2 linked regions of the Thermus thermophilus genome follow. Each later gene encodes a partner of the first gene's protein in a complex. Links are inferred from orthologs where the notes say so. Each region holds a gene or a part of one and is shown on either strand. Other genes may lie near its edges.

What was found. The genes of interacting proteins can lie anywhere in the genome.
Region 2: the proteins of carA (region 1) and carB are in contact, whole or in part, in a solved structure (PDB 1KEE), measured with the Escherichia coli proteins. The link is inferred for Thermus thermophilus from one-to-one orthologs.

Annotation. Positions count from the first base shown.
Region 1 is NZ_AP025158.1:127,408-134,541, forward strand. Bases 1,724-4,621 are described here. They hold carA (glutamine-hydrolyzing carbamoyl-phosphate synthase small subunit), read right to left. Parts: upstream 3,812-4,621; coding sequence 2,636-3,811; downstream 1,724-2,635. Other genes in these bases: TthTMY_RS00780 (threonine/serine dehydratase), read left to right, coding at 1,724-2,593; TthTMY_RS00790 (N-acetyltransferase), read right to left, coding at 3,845-4,378; argH (argininosuccinate lyase), read right to left, coding at 4,380-4,621. Outside these bases: pckA (phosphoenolpyruvate carboxykinase (ATP)), read left to right, coding at 69-1,658; more of TthTMY_RS00780, read left to right, coding at 1,658-1,723; more of argH, read right to left, coding at 4,622-5,768; TthTMY_RS00800 (argininosuccinate synthase), read right to left, coding at 5,758-6,960; lpdA (dihydrolipoyl dehydrogenase), read right to left, coding at 7,045-7,134. UniProt on the Escherichia coli protein: Small subunit of the glutamine-dependent carbamoyl phosphate synthetase (CPSase).
Region 2 is NZ_AP025158.1:1,483,830-1,488,705, forward strand. The notes cover bases 1,289-4,876. They hold carB (carbamoyl-phosphate synthase large subunit), read left to right. Parts: upstream 1,289-1,589; coding sequence 1,590-4,676; downstream 4,677-4,876. Other genes in these bases: TthTMY_RS07990 (rhodanese-like domain-containing protein), read right to left, coding at 1,289-1,469; TthTMY_RS08000 (cyclic-di-AMP receptor), read left to right, coding at 4,733-4,876. Also shown: tig (trigger factor), read right to left, coding at 1-908; more of TthTMY_RS07990, read right to left, coding at 1,185-1,288. UniProt on the Escherichia coli protein: Large subunit of the glutamine-dependent carbamoyl phosphate synthetase (CPSase).

The sequences.
Region 1 (7,134 bases):
ACAGGGTATACCCTGGCTTTGGAAGCGTGGAAAGCCGCTTGTGATATCCTGAACGAAGGAGGCGAGGCATGCAACGTTTGGAAGCCCTCGGTATCCACCCCAAGAAGCGGGTTTTCTGGAACACCGTCTCCCCCGTCCTCGTGGAACACACCCTCCTCCGGGGAGAAGGCTTTCTCGCCCACCACGGCCCCCTGGTGGTGGACACCACCCCCTACACGGGAAGAAGCCCCAAGGACAAGTTCGTGGTGCGGGAGCCGGAGGTGGAAGGGGAGATCTGGTGGGGGGAGGTGAACCAACCCTTCGCCCCGGAGGCCTTTGAGGCCCTCTACCAGAGGGTGGTCCAGTACCTCTCCGAGCGGGACCTTTACGTCCAGGACCTTTACGCCGGGGCGGACAAGCGCTACCGGCTCGCCGTGCGGGTGGTGACGGAAAGCCCCTGGCACGCCCTCTTCGCCCGCAACATGTTCATCCTCCCCCGCCGCTTCGGCAACGACGACGAGGTGGAGGCCTTCGTCCCCGGCTTCACCGTGGTCCACGCCCCCTACTTCCAGGCGGACCCCGAGCGGGACGGAACGAGGAGCGAGGTCTTCGTGGGGATCAGTTTCCAGAGGAAGCTCGTCCTCATCGTGGGCACCAAGTACGCCGGGGAGATCAAGAAGAGCGTCTTCACCGTGATGAACTACCTCATGCCCAAGCGGGGGGTCTTCCCCATGCACGCCTCGGCCAACGTGGGGAAGGAAGGGGACGTGGCGGTCTTCTTCGGGCTTTCCGGCACCGGCAAGACCACCCTCTCCACCGATCCCGACCGCCCCCTCATCGGCGACGACGAGCACGGCTGGAGCGAGGACGGGGTCTTCAACTTTGAGGGCGGGTGCTACGCCAAGGTGATCCGCCTCTCCCCGGAGCACGAGCCCCTGATCTACAAGGCCTCCAACCAGTTTGAGGCCATCCTGGAGAACGTGGTGGTGAACCCGGAAAGCCGCCGGGTCCAGTGGGACGACGACTCCAAGACGGAAAACACCCGCTCCTCCTACCCCATCGCCCACCTGGAGAACGTGGTGGAGTCGGGCGTGGCGGGCCACCCCAGGGCCATCTTCTTCCTCTCCGCCGACGCCTACGGGGTCCTTCCCCCCATTGCCCGCCTCTCTCCGGAGGAGGCCATGTACTACTTCCTCTCCGGCTACACCGCCCGGGTGGCAGGGACGGAGCGGGGCGTGACCGAGCCCAAGGCCACCTTTTCCGCCTGCTTCGGGGCCCCCTTCCTGCCCATGCACCCCGGGGTGTACGCGAGGATGCTGGGGGAGAAGATCCGGAAGCACGCCCCCCGGGTCTACTTGGTGAACACGGGCTGGACCGGCGGGCCCTACGGGGTGGGGCACCGCTTCCCCTTGCCCGTGACCCGGGCCCTCCTAAAGGCCGCCCTCTCCGGGGCCTTGGAAAACGTCCCCTACCGCAGGGACCCCGTCTTCGGGTTTGAGGTGCCCCTGGAGGCCCCCGGTGTGCCCCAAGAGCTCTTAAACCCCCGGGAAACCTGGGCGGACAAGGAGGCCTACGACCAACAGGCGCGGAGGCTCGCCCGCCTCTTCCAGGAGAACTTCCAGAAGTACGCCTCCGGGGTGGCCAAGGAGGTGGCCGAGGCCGGACCCCGCACCGGGTGATGCCTTCCCTCCAAGACCTCTACGCCGCCTTCCGGCGCATCGCCCCCTACACCCACCGCACCCCCCTCCTCACCTCCCGCCTCCTGGACGAGCTCCTTGGCAAGCGCCTTCTCCTCAAGGCCGAGCACCTGCAGAAGACGGGGAGCTTCAAGGCCCGGGGAGCCCTCTCCAAGGCCCTCGCCCTGGAAAACCCCAAGGGGCTTCTGGCGGTCTCCAGCGGCAACCACGCCCAAGGGGTGGCCTACGCCGCCAAGGTGCTCGGGGTGAAGGCCCTGGTGGTGATGCCCGAGGACGCAAGCCCCTACAAGAAGGCCTGCGCCCGGGCCTACGGGGCCGAGGTGGTGGACCGGGGGGTGACGGCGAAGAACCGGGAGGAGGTGGCCCGGGCCCTGCAGGAGGAGACGGGCTACGCCCTCATCCACCCCTTTGACGACCCCCTGGTCATCGCCGGGCAGGGGACGGCGGGGCTGGAGCTTCTGGCCCAGGGGGGGAAGCGGGGGGTCTTCCTCGAGGCCGTCCTCGCCCCCGTGGGGGGCGGGGGGCTCCTCGCCGGCATCGCCACGGCGATAAAGGCCCTCTCCCCCCAAACCCTCGTCCTCGGGGTGGAGCCCGAGGGGGCGGAGGACGCCAAGAGGAGCCTGGAAGCGGGGAAGATCGTGCGCCTAGAGGCGCCCCCCAGGACCCGGGCGGACGGGGTGCGGACACTAAGCCTGGGGGAGCGCACCTTCCCCATCCTCAAGGAGAAGGCGGACGGGATCCTCGTGGTGAGCGAAGAGGCGATCCTCGAGGCCGAGCGCCTCCTTTTCACCCGCACCAAGCAGGTGGTGGAGCCCACGGGGGCCCTTCCCCTGGCCGCGGTGCTGGAGCACGGGGCGGGGCTTCCCAAGACCCTCGCCCTCCTCCTTTCCGGGGGCAACCGGGACTTCTCTCCCTAGGGGGGCGGGGTAAGCTGACCCCGTCAAAAAGGAGCGGGCGCTTTAGATCCCGTGCTGGTCCGCCCGTTGCTTCTCCACGGGAAGCCCCGTGGCCCCGTGGAAGGCCTCCACCTCCTCCAGAAAGCGGCGGAAGAGGTAGAGGGCGTCGTGGGGGCCCGGGGCGGCCTCGGGGTGGTACTGGACGGAGAAGACGGGGTAGCGGGCGTGGGCCATGCCCTCGAGGGTGCCGTCGTTCAGGTTCACGTGGGTGGGGCGGAAGTCCTTGAGGGAGTCAATGTCCACGGCGTAGCCGTGGTTCTGGCTGGTGATCTCCACCTTCCCCGTCTGCAGGTTCTTCACCGGGTGGTTCGCCCCCCGGTGGCCGAACTTCATCTTGAAGGTCCGCCCCCCCGCCGCCAGGGCCAAGAGCTGGTGCCCCAGGCAGATGCCGAAGGTGGGCAGAAGCCCCATGAGCTTCCAGATGGTCTCGTGGGCGTAGCGGGGCATGGTGGGGTCCCCGGGCCCGTTGGAGATGAGGAGGCCGTGGGGCTCCAGGGCCATGATCTGGTGGGCCGGGGTCTTCCCGGGGACCACGATGACCTCAAAGCCGAGGGCGGCCAGGTTCTCCACGATGGCGTGCTTGATGCCGAAGTCCATGACCACGATGCGCCGCCCCGACTTCAGGGTGGGCCAGGCGTAGGGCAGGGGCGTGGAGACCTCGGGGGTCATGTCCCGGCCATCTATGTCCGTCCAGGCCTGGGCCTCCCGGCGGAGGGCCTCGAGCTCCTCCGGGGTGAAGGCGTGGTCGGGGGCGCCGAAGAGGCTCGCGTGGGCGATGGTCCCCTTCAGCACCCCGCCTTCCCGGATCTTCCGCACCAGGGCCCTCGTGTCTATGCCCTCAATCCCCACCACCCCGTAGAACTCCATGAACTCCCCGATGGTCTGCTGGGCCCGGGGGTTGGAGGCCACGCGGCTGAACTCCTTGGCCACGAAGCCCTTCACCCAGGGACGGTTGGACTGCATGTCGTAGACGTTCACCCCGTAGTTGCCCTGGTGGGGGTAGGTCATGACCACGATCTGCCCGTGGTAGCTGGGGTCGGTCATGATCTCCTGGTAGCCGGTCTGGGCGGTGTTGAAGACCACCTCCCCCACCGTCTTCCCCCGGGCGCCGAAGGCGTAGCCGTGGTAGACGGTGCCGTCCTCCAGGACCAAAACGGCGCGCTCCTTCACTCCAGCCATTCCTCCTCCAAGCGGCCAACCATCCCACCCATTCTAGCCCCCGGAAGCCCCCGGGGAAAACTCCTTGATGACGGCGATCTCCCGGCAGTTCTCGTAGAAGGGGCAGGCGTTGCACTCGCTCCAGACCTTGGGGGGAAGGGCCTCCCGGCTCGTGACCCGGTAGCCGAGGGCGCGGAAGAAGTTCACCTGTAAGGTCCAGGCGAAAACCCGGGGAAGCCCCAGGTCCCGTGCCTCCCGCTCCGCCCCCAGGACGAGCCAGCGGCCCAGGCCCTGGCCCTGCCTTGTGGGGTGGACGGCGAGGCCCCGGATCTCGGCGAGGTCCCGCCAGAGGACGTGGAGGGCCACGGTGCCCACGATCTGGCCGTCCTCGTCCTGAAGGACCCAGAAGTCCCGGATGTTCTCGTAAAGGTGGCTGTGGCTCCGCACCAGCATCAGGCCCTTTTCCGCCCAGTAGCGGATGAGCCAGTAGATGGCGTCCACGTCCTCTAGCCGCGCCTTCCTAAGCTCCACCCCCGCTTCGGGGCGCACCTCGGGGAGGACTACCGGGGAAAGGGAAAGCCCCCTCACCTCAGTCAAGCCCCACCTCCTTTCTGGCCTCCTCTAGCCTCTCCCGCACCGCCTCCGGGGCCGTGCCGCCATAGGAGCGGCGCCTATGGATGGCGGTCTCCAGGCGGAGGAGGGGAAGGGCGTCCTCGGCGAAGAGGGGGTGGTGGGCCTGGAGTTCTTCCAGGGTGAGGTCCTTGAGGGCCCGCCCCTCCTCCACAAGCCTCCGCACGAGCCTCCCCACCACGTGGTGGGCCTCCCGGAAGGGAAGCCCCTTTTCCGCCAGGTAGTCGGCGAGCTCCGTGGCGAGGGCATAGCCCTCCTCCGCCGCCCGCCACATCCTCTCCCGGCGCCACTTGAGCCCGGGGAGGAGGGCGGCGAGGAGCCTGAGGCTATCCCGGTAGGTGGCGAGGGCGTCCAGGAGGGGCTCCTTGTCCTCCTGGAGGTCCTTGTTGTAGGCGAGGGGAAGGCCCTTCACCACCGCGGAAAGCCCCACCAAGGCCCCGAGCACCCTCCCCGCCTTGGCCCGGATGAGCTCCAGGATGTCCGGGTTCTTCTTCTGGGGCATGATGGAAGACCCGGTGGCGAAGGCGTCCGGCACCTCCACGAAGCCGAACTCCTCGGTGCTATAGAGGATGAGCTCCTCCGCCATGCGGGAGAGGTGGAGCATGCCGATGTTCAAGGCGGAGAGGACCTCTAGGGCGAAGTCCCGGGAGGCCACCGCGTCCAGGGAGTTCCGCATGGGGGCCTTAAAGCCAAGCTCCCGGGCGGTGAAGTGGCGGTCTATGGGGAAGCCCGTCCCCGCAAGGGCGGCCGCCCCCAGGGGGCTTTCGTTGAGGCGCTCTTTGGCGTCCTCCAGGCGCCCTGCGTCCCGCCCAAGCATCTCGTAGTAGGCGAGGAACCAGTGGGCAAGGAGCACGGGCTGGGCCCGCTGGAGGTGGGTGTAGCCGGGAAGGACGTAAAGGGGGTCCAGGTGCTTCTCCGCCTCCCGCACCAAAACCCGCCGGAGCTCTAAAAGGAGGGCCAGGAGCTCGTCTATGGCCGCCCGTAGATAAAGCCTCAAGTCCGTGGCCACCTGGTCGTTGCGGCTCCGGGCGGTGTGGAGCTTGCCCCCGGGGGGCCCGATGAGCTCGGTGAGGCGGGCCTCGAGGTTCATGTGGACGTCCTCCAGCTCCTCCCGCCAGGGGAAGGTGCCCGCCCCGATCTCCTCCTCTATCCGGTCCAGCCCCTTGAGGATGGCCTCAAGCTCCTCCGCGCTCAGGAGGCCCACGGCGTGGAGCATGCGGGCGTGGACCCGGTTCTGCCAAAGGTCCTCCCGCCAGAGGGCCCGGTCAAAGGGGAGGGAGGCATTGAAGCGGGCCGCGAGGGCGTCCGGCCCCTCCCCGAAGCGCCCCCCCCAGGTCCTATGCGCCATGGCCTTCCCTCTCCAAAAGGGCCCGCACCCGGAGGCGCAGGGCCTGGATCTTGATGAAGCCCTCGGCGTCCTTCTGGTCGTAGCCGCCCGCCTCGTCAAAGGAGACCAGGTCCTTGCGGTAGAGGCTCTTCGGGGCCTTCCTTCCCACCACGTAGACGTTCCCCTTGTAGAGCTTGAGCCGGGCCACGCCGGTGACGCTTCTCGCCACGTGGTCAAAGTAGGCCTGAAGGGCCTCCCGCTCCGGGGCGTACCAGAAGCCGTAGTAGACGAGCTCGGCGTACTTGGGGGAGAGCATGTCCCTTTGGTGGAGGACCTCCCGGTCCAGGGTGAGGCTTTCCACCGCCCGCCTGGCGTGGTAGAGGATCGTTCCCCCCGGGGTCTCGTAGACCCCCCGGGACTTCATGCCCACGAAGCGGTTCTCCACAATGTCCACCCGGCCCACCCCGTGCCGCCCCCCGATCTCGTTGAGCCTCTGCAGGAGGGCCGCCGGGGAAAGCCTCTCCCCGTTCACCGCCACGGGGTCGCCCTGGAAAAACTCCACCTCCACGTACTCCGGGGCGTCGGGAGCCTCCTCGGGGTCTTGGGTCATGCGGAACATCCCCTTGGGGGGCTCGGCCCAGGGGTCCTCGAGGACCCCCCCCTCGTAGGAAATATGCAGGAGGTTGGCGTCCATGGAGTAGGGCTTCTCCTGGGTCACGGGAACGGGGATGCCGTGGGCCTCGGCGTAGGCGATCATCTCTTGGCGGCCCTGGAAGCTCCACTCCCGCCAGGGGGCGATGACCCGGATCTCGGGCTTCAGGGCGTAGGCGGTGAGCTCAAAGCGCACCTGGTCGTTCCCCTTCCCCGTGGCCCCGTGGGCGATGGCCTCCGCCCCCTCCTCCTCGGCGATCCGCACCAGGTGCTTGGCGATCAAAGGCCTGGCGATGGCGGTGCCGAGGAGGTAGTAGCCCTCGTAAACGGCCCCAGCCCGCATCATGGGGAAGACGAAGTCCCGGACGAACTCCTCCTTGAGGTCTAAGGCGATGGCCTTGGAGGCCCCGGTCCTCAGGGCCTTCTCCCGGGCCTCCTCCACCTCCTCCCCCTGGCCGATGTCCGCGGTGAAGGCGATGACCTCGGCCCGATAGGTTTCCTTGAGCCACTTGAGGATGATGCTCGTGTCCAGTCCGCCGGAGTAGGCCAAGACGATCTTCATGTCCCTCCCAGTCTACCCCTCGAGGGGGTATGCATAAGTATACAAAACCGGGGTGCTCTCCACACCCCGGCGTTGCCCGGTTCGCTAGAGGTGGATCGGCCGCTCCCACGCCGCCAAGGCCGCCTCCTTGAGGACCTCGGAGAGGGAGGGGTGGGCGTGGGGGGCGCGGCCCAG
Region 2 (4,876 bases), 1.4 Mb from region 1 along the record:
CCCTGCCGGTAGAGGTCCTCGGCCAGGTGCTCCAGGAGGTGGCGCTCCTCCGCCCGGAGCATGGAAGGGGGGATCTCCACCTCCAGGCCCTCGGCGAGCTTCTCCAAGAAGGCCCGCTCCCTGACCTCCTCGTAGGCCCGCTCCGCCTGGCGCTTGAGGCTTTCCCGCACCCGGTTCTTGAGGTCCTCGAGGCTTTCCGCCTCCAGGGTCTTGGCGAACTCCTCGTCCAGCTCGGGGAGCTTCAGGGTCTTGACCTCGAGGACCTCGGTCCTGACCTCCCGCACCTTCTCGCCCCTCTCGTTCAGCACGGGGACCATGACCACGTCCCCCGCCTTCCTGCCGAGGAGGGCCTCCCGCACGTGGGGAAGGGCTTTGGCGAGGTCAATGGGGAACTCCACCCCCTCCTCGGTGCGGACGAAGAGGTGGTCCCCCTCCTGGGCCTCCCGCTCCACGGGGACGAGCTCGGCGTAGCGCTGGCGGAGCTCCTCCAGGGCCTTCTCCACCATCTCCTCGGTGACCTCGGGCGGGGAGACCTCCAAGGCGAAGCCCCGCCAGTCGGGAAGCCTCACCTCGGGGTAGTTCTCCACCTCGGCCACGTAGCGGAAGCCCTCCACCTCGCTCAGGTCCTGCTCCACCACGCGGGCGGCCACGGGGCTTAGGCCGAGCTCCCGCACCGCCTCGGGGTAGGTCTCCTCCACCAGGCGCTCCTTCAGGTCTTGGAGGAGCGCCTCCCGGCCCAGGCGGGCCTCCACCACCTTCAGGGGGGCCTTGCCCGGCCGGAAGCCGGGCACCCGCACCCGGGAGGCGAGGTCCTTAAGCAGGGCCTCGTAGCTCGCCTTCACCCGGTCGGCGGGCACCTCCACCCGCACCTTGACCAGATAGCCGGAACGCTCCAGGATCTCCGCCACGTTTCACCTCGTCCCGATGAAGGGGGGGCCGCCCGGATGGTGCGAGGAGCGGGACTTGAACCCGCACGGGTTGCCCCACCGGATCCTAAGTCCGGCGCGTCTACCGATTCCGCCATCCTCGCATGGGGGCGACCCCCCCTTTAAAATACCACCCCTTTCGGGGTGGCGGCTTGGGGTGAGCGATGGGACTTGAACCCACGACCCCCGGATCCACAGTCCGGTGCTCTAACCAGCTGAGCTACGCTCACCGCGCTCAGCATCCGCCATTCTACGGGGCTACTTCCCTTGCGTCAAGGCCTGGAGGCCGCCCTCGAGGCTCATGGCCTCGTACCCCTCGGCCTCGAGGTAGAGGGCCGCCACCTGGCTCAAGAGGCCCTTTTCGCAGACCAAGAGGAGGGGCCTGCGGGGCAGGCCGTGCTCCCCCTTCTGGATCTTCTCCAAAGGAACCCACTCGGCGGCGAAGGGGAGGGGCGTGCTCCTGCGGTCCGCAGGGCGGACGTCCACCACAAGGACGCCCTCCTCCAAGAGGGCGGGGAGCTCCTCGGGGCGCACCTTCCGCACGCCTTCCAGCCTACCCCGCCTCCCGCCCTCCGTCCAGCCCCAAGGCCCCATTGCATATTTATGCCACAACCCCTGGCCCTTGCCCGCGCCTTCATGCTATCCTCTTCCACCGGGTGCACGATGCCGCCGCGGAAAGACCTGAAGAAGATCCTCATCATCGGTTCCGGGCCCATCACCATCGGCCAGGCGGCCGAGTTTGACTACTCGGGAACCCAGGCGGTGAAGGCCTTGAGGGGGGCGGGCTACCGGGTGGTCCTGGTGAACTCCAACCCCGCCACCATCATGACCGACCCGGAACTCGCCGAAAAGACCTACATTGAGCCCCTGGACCTGGAACACCTGGAGGGCATCCTCGCCCGGGAAGCCCCCGACGCCCTCCTCCCCACCCTGGGGGGGCAGACGGGCCTTAACCTGGCCATGGCCCTCTACGAGGAGGGCATCCTGCAAAAATATGGCGTGGAGCTCATCGGGGCCAAGGCGGAGGCCATAAGGAAGGGCGAGGACCGGGAGGCTTTCCAGGAGGCCATGCGCAGAATCGGCCTCGAGGTTCCCAGGGGACAGCTTGTGAGGAGCGTGGAGGAGGGCCTCCACTTCGCCCGGGAGGTGGGCTTCCCCGTGGTCGTCCGCCCCTCCTTCACCCTGGGGGGCACGGGGGGCGGCGTCGCCAGGAACGAGGCCGAGCTCAAGGAGGTGCTTGGACGGGGCCTCACCCTCTCCCCCGTCCACACCGCCCTCGTGGAGGAGTCGGTCCTGGGCTGGAAGGAGTTTGAGCTGGAGGTGATGCGGGACCACGCCGACACCGTCGTCATCATCACCAGCATTGAGAACGTGGACCCCATGGGCGTCCACACGGGGGACTCCATCACCGTGGCCCCGGCCCAGACCCTCTCCGACGTGGAGTACCAGAGGATGCGGGACGCCGCCAAGGCCATCATCCGGGAGATCGGGGTGGAGACGGGGGGGTCCAACATCCAGTTCGCCGTGGACCCGAAGACGGGCCGCCAGGTGGTCATTGAGATGAACCCCCGGGTCTCCCGCTCAAGCGCCCTCGCCTCCAAGGCCACGGGCTTTCCCATCGCCAAGATCGCCGCCCTCCTCGCCGTGGGGTACCGCCTGGACGAGCTCCCCAACGACATCACCCGCAAGACCCCGGCCTCCTTTGAGCCCACCATTGACTACGTGGTGGTGAAGATCCCCCGCTTCGCCTTTGAGAAGTTCCGCCCCTTGAGGAACACCTTGGGGGAGCTCAAGGACGAGCTCACCACCCAGATGAAGTCCGTGGGGGAGGTGATGGCCATCGGCCGCACCTTCAAGGAGGCGCTGATGAAGGCCCTGAGGGGCCTGGAGCGGGACGTGAGGGCCCTCGCCGGGGTCAAGACGGAGGAGCTGGAGCAGAAGCTCTACCCCAACCCCGACCGGATCTATGCCGTCATGGAGCTCCTTAGGCGGGGGATGCCCGTGGAGGAGCTTTACCAGGCCACCCGGATAGACCCCTGGTTCCTCCACCAGATGAAGGAGATCGTGGAGGCGGAGGAGTGGCTCAAGGGCCACCCCCCCAAGGACCGGGAGGACTGGCGCTTCTACAAGGGGCTTGGCCTCACCGACCGGAGGATCGGGGAGCTTTTGGGGAAGGGGGAAAAGGAGGTGCGGGCCGAGAGGAAGGCCCTAGGGGTGGGGCCCGTCTACAAGACGGTGGACACCTGCGCCGCCGAGTTTGAGGCCTACACCCCCTACCACTACTCCACCTACGAGCTGGAGGACGAGGTCTGGCCGTCGCAAAAGCCCAAGGTGGTGATCCTGGGCTCGGGGCCCATAAGGATCGGGCAGGGGGTGGAGTTTGACTACGCCACGGTCCACGCCGTCTGGGCCCTGAAGGAGGCGGGGTTTGAGACCATCATGGTGAACTCCAACCCCGAGACGGTTTCCACGGACTACGACACCGCGGACCGCCTCTACTTTGAGCCCTTGACCCTGGAGGACGTCCTCAACATCGTGGAGCACGAGAAGCCCCTGGGGGTCATCGCCACCTTGGGGGGGCAGACCCCCCTGAAGCTCGCCAAGGGCCTGGAGGAGGCCGGGGTGAGGCTCCTCGGCACCCCCTTTAGCGCCATCCACCAGGCGGAGGACCGGGAGGCCTTCCACGCCCTCTGCCAGAGGCTCGGGATCCCCCAGCCCGAGGGCCGGGTGGCCCAAAGCCCCGAGGAGGCCTTAAGGCTCGCCCCGGAGGTGGGCTTCCCCCTCCTCGTCCGCCCGAGCTACGTCCTGGGGGGGCGGGCCATGCAGGTGGTGCGGGACGAGGAGGAGCTTAAGCGCTACCTGGAGGAGGTCTACGCTCCCCTGGAGGAGAGGCCCTCCATCCTCCTGGACCGCTTCCTGGAAGGGGCCATAGAGCTGGACGTGGACGCCCTCTCGGACGGGCAGGAGGTCATGGTGGCCGGGATCATGGAGCACGTGGAGCGGGCCGGGGTCCACTCCGGGGACTCGGCCACCCTCCTTCCCCCCGTCCACGTCCCCGAGGAGGCCCTGAAGAAGGTCCGGGCCTACACCCGCCGCCTGGCCTTGGCCCTCGGCGTGCGGGGGCTTCTCAACGTGCAGTACGCCGTGGTGGGGGAGGAGGTGTACGTCCTCGAGGCCAACCCCCGCGCCTCCCGCACCGTGCCCTTCGTCTCCAAGGCCATCGGCGTCCCCCTGGCCAAGCTCGCCGCCCTCATCGCCGTGGGCAAGACCCTAAAGGAGCTCGGGGTGCGCGACCTGGACCCCGTCCCCCCCTACTACGCCGCCAAGGAGGTGGTCATCCCCTGGATCAAGTTCCCCGGGGTCATCCCCGAGCTCGGCCCGGAGATGCGCTCCACGGGGGAGAGCATGGGGATAGACCCGGACCCCTACCTCGCCTACTACAAGGCGGAGCTCGGGGCCGGGCAACGCCTCCCCCTCTCGGGCCGGGTGCGGTTCATCGGGGAGGGGCTGGAGGACCTCAAGGCCCTCTACCGGGAGGCGGGCTTCGCCCTCACCGAGGGGCAGGACTACGACCTCCTCATAAGCCCCGTCCCCGACCCCGAGCTGAGGCGGGCCGTGGAGCGGGGCCTCCCCTTCATCACCACCCGGGAGGGGGCGTGGTGGAGCCTGAAGGCCATCCTGCGCGCGCGGGAAAGCGGCCTTAGGGTGCAAAGCCTTCAGGACTGGCACCAGAAGGCCCCCCGGGGGTAGGGTTCCGGGGCCCTCCCGGCCCCAAGCCCCCCGCCCTCCGTGTACAATAGGCCCCAATGAAGCTGGTCATCGCCATCGTCCAGGACACGGACGCCCCCGGGCTCACCAAGGCCCTCCTGGAGCGGGGCTTCCAGTCCACGAAGCTCGCCTCCACGGGGGGGTTTCTGAGGGAGGGGAACACCACCTTGCTCATCGGCCTG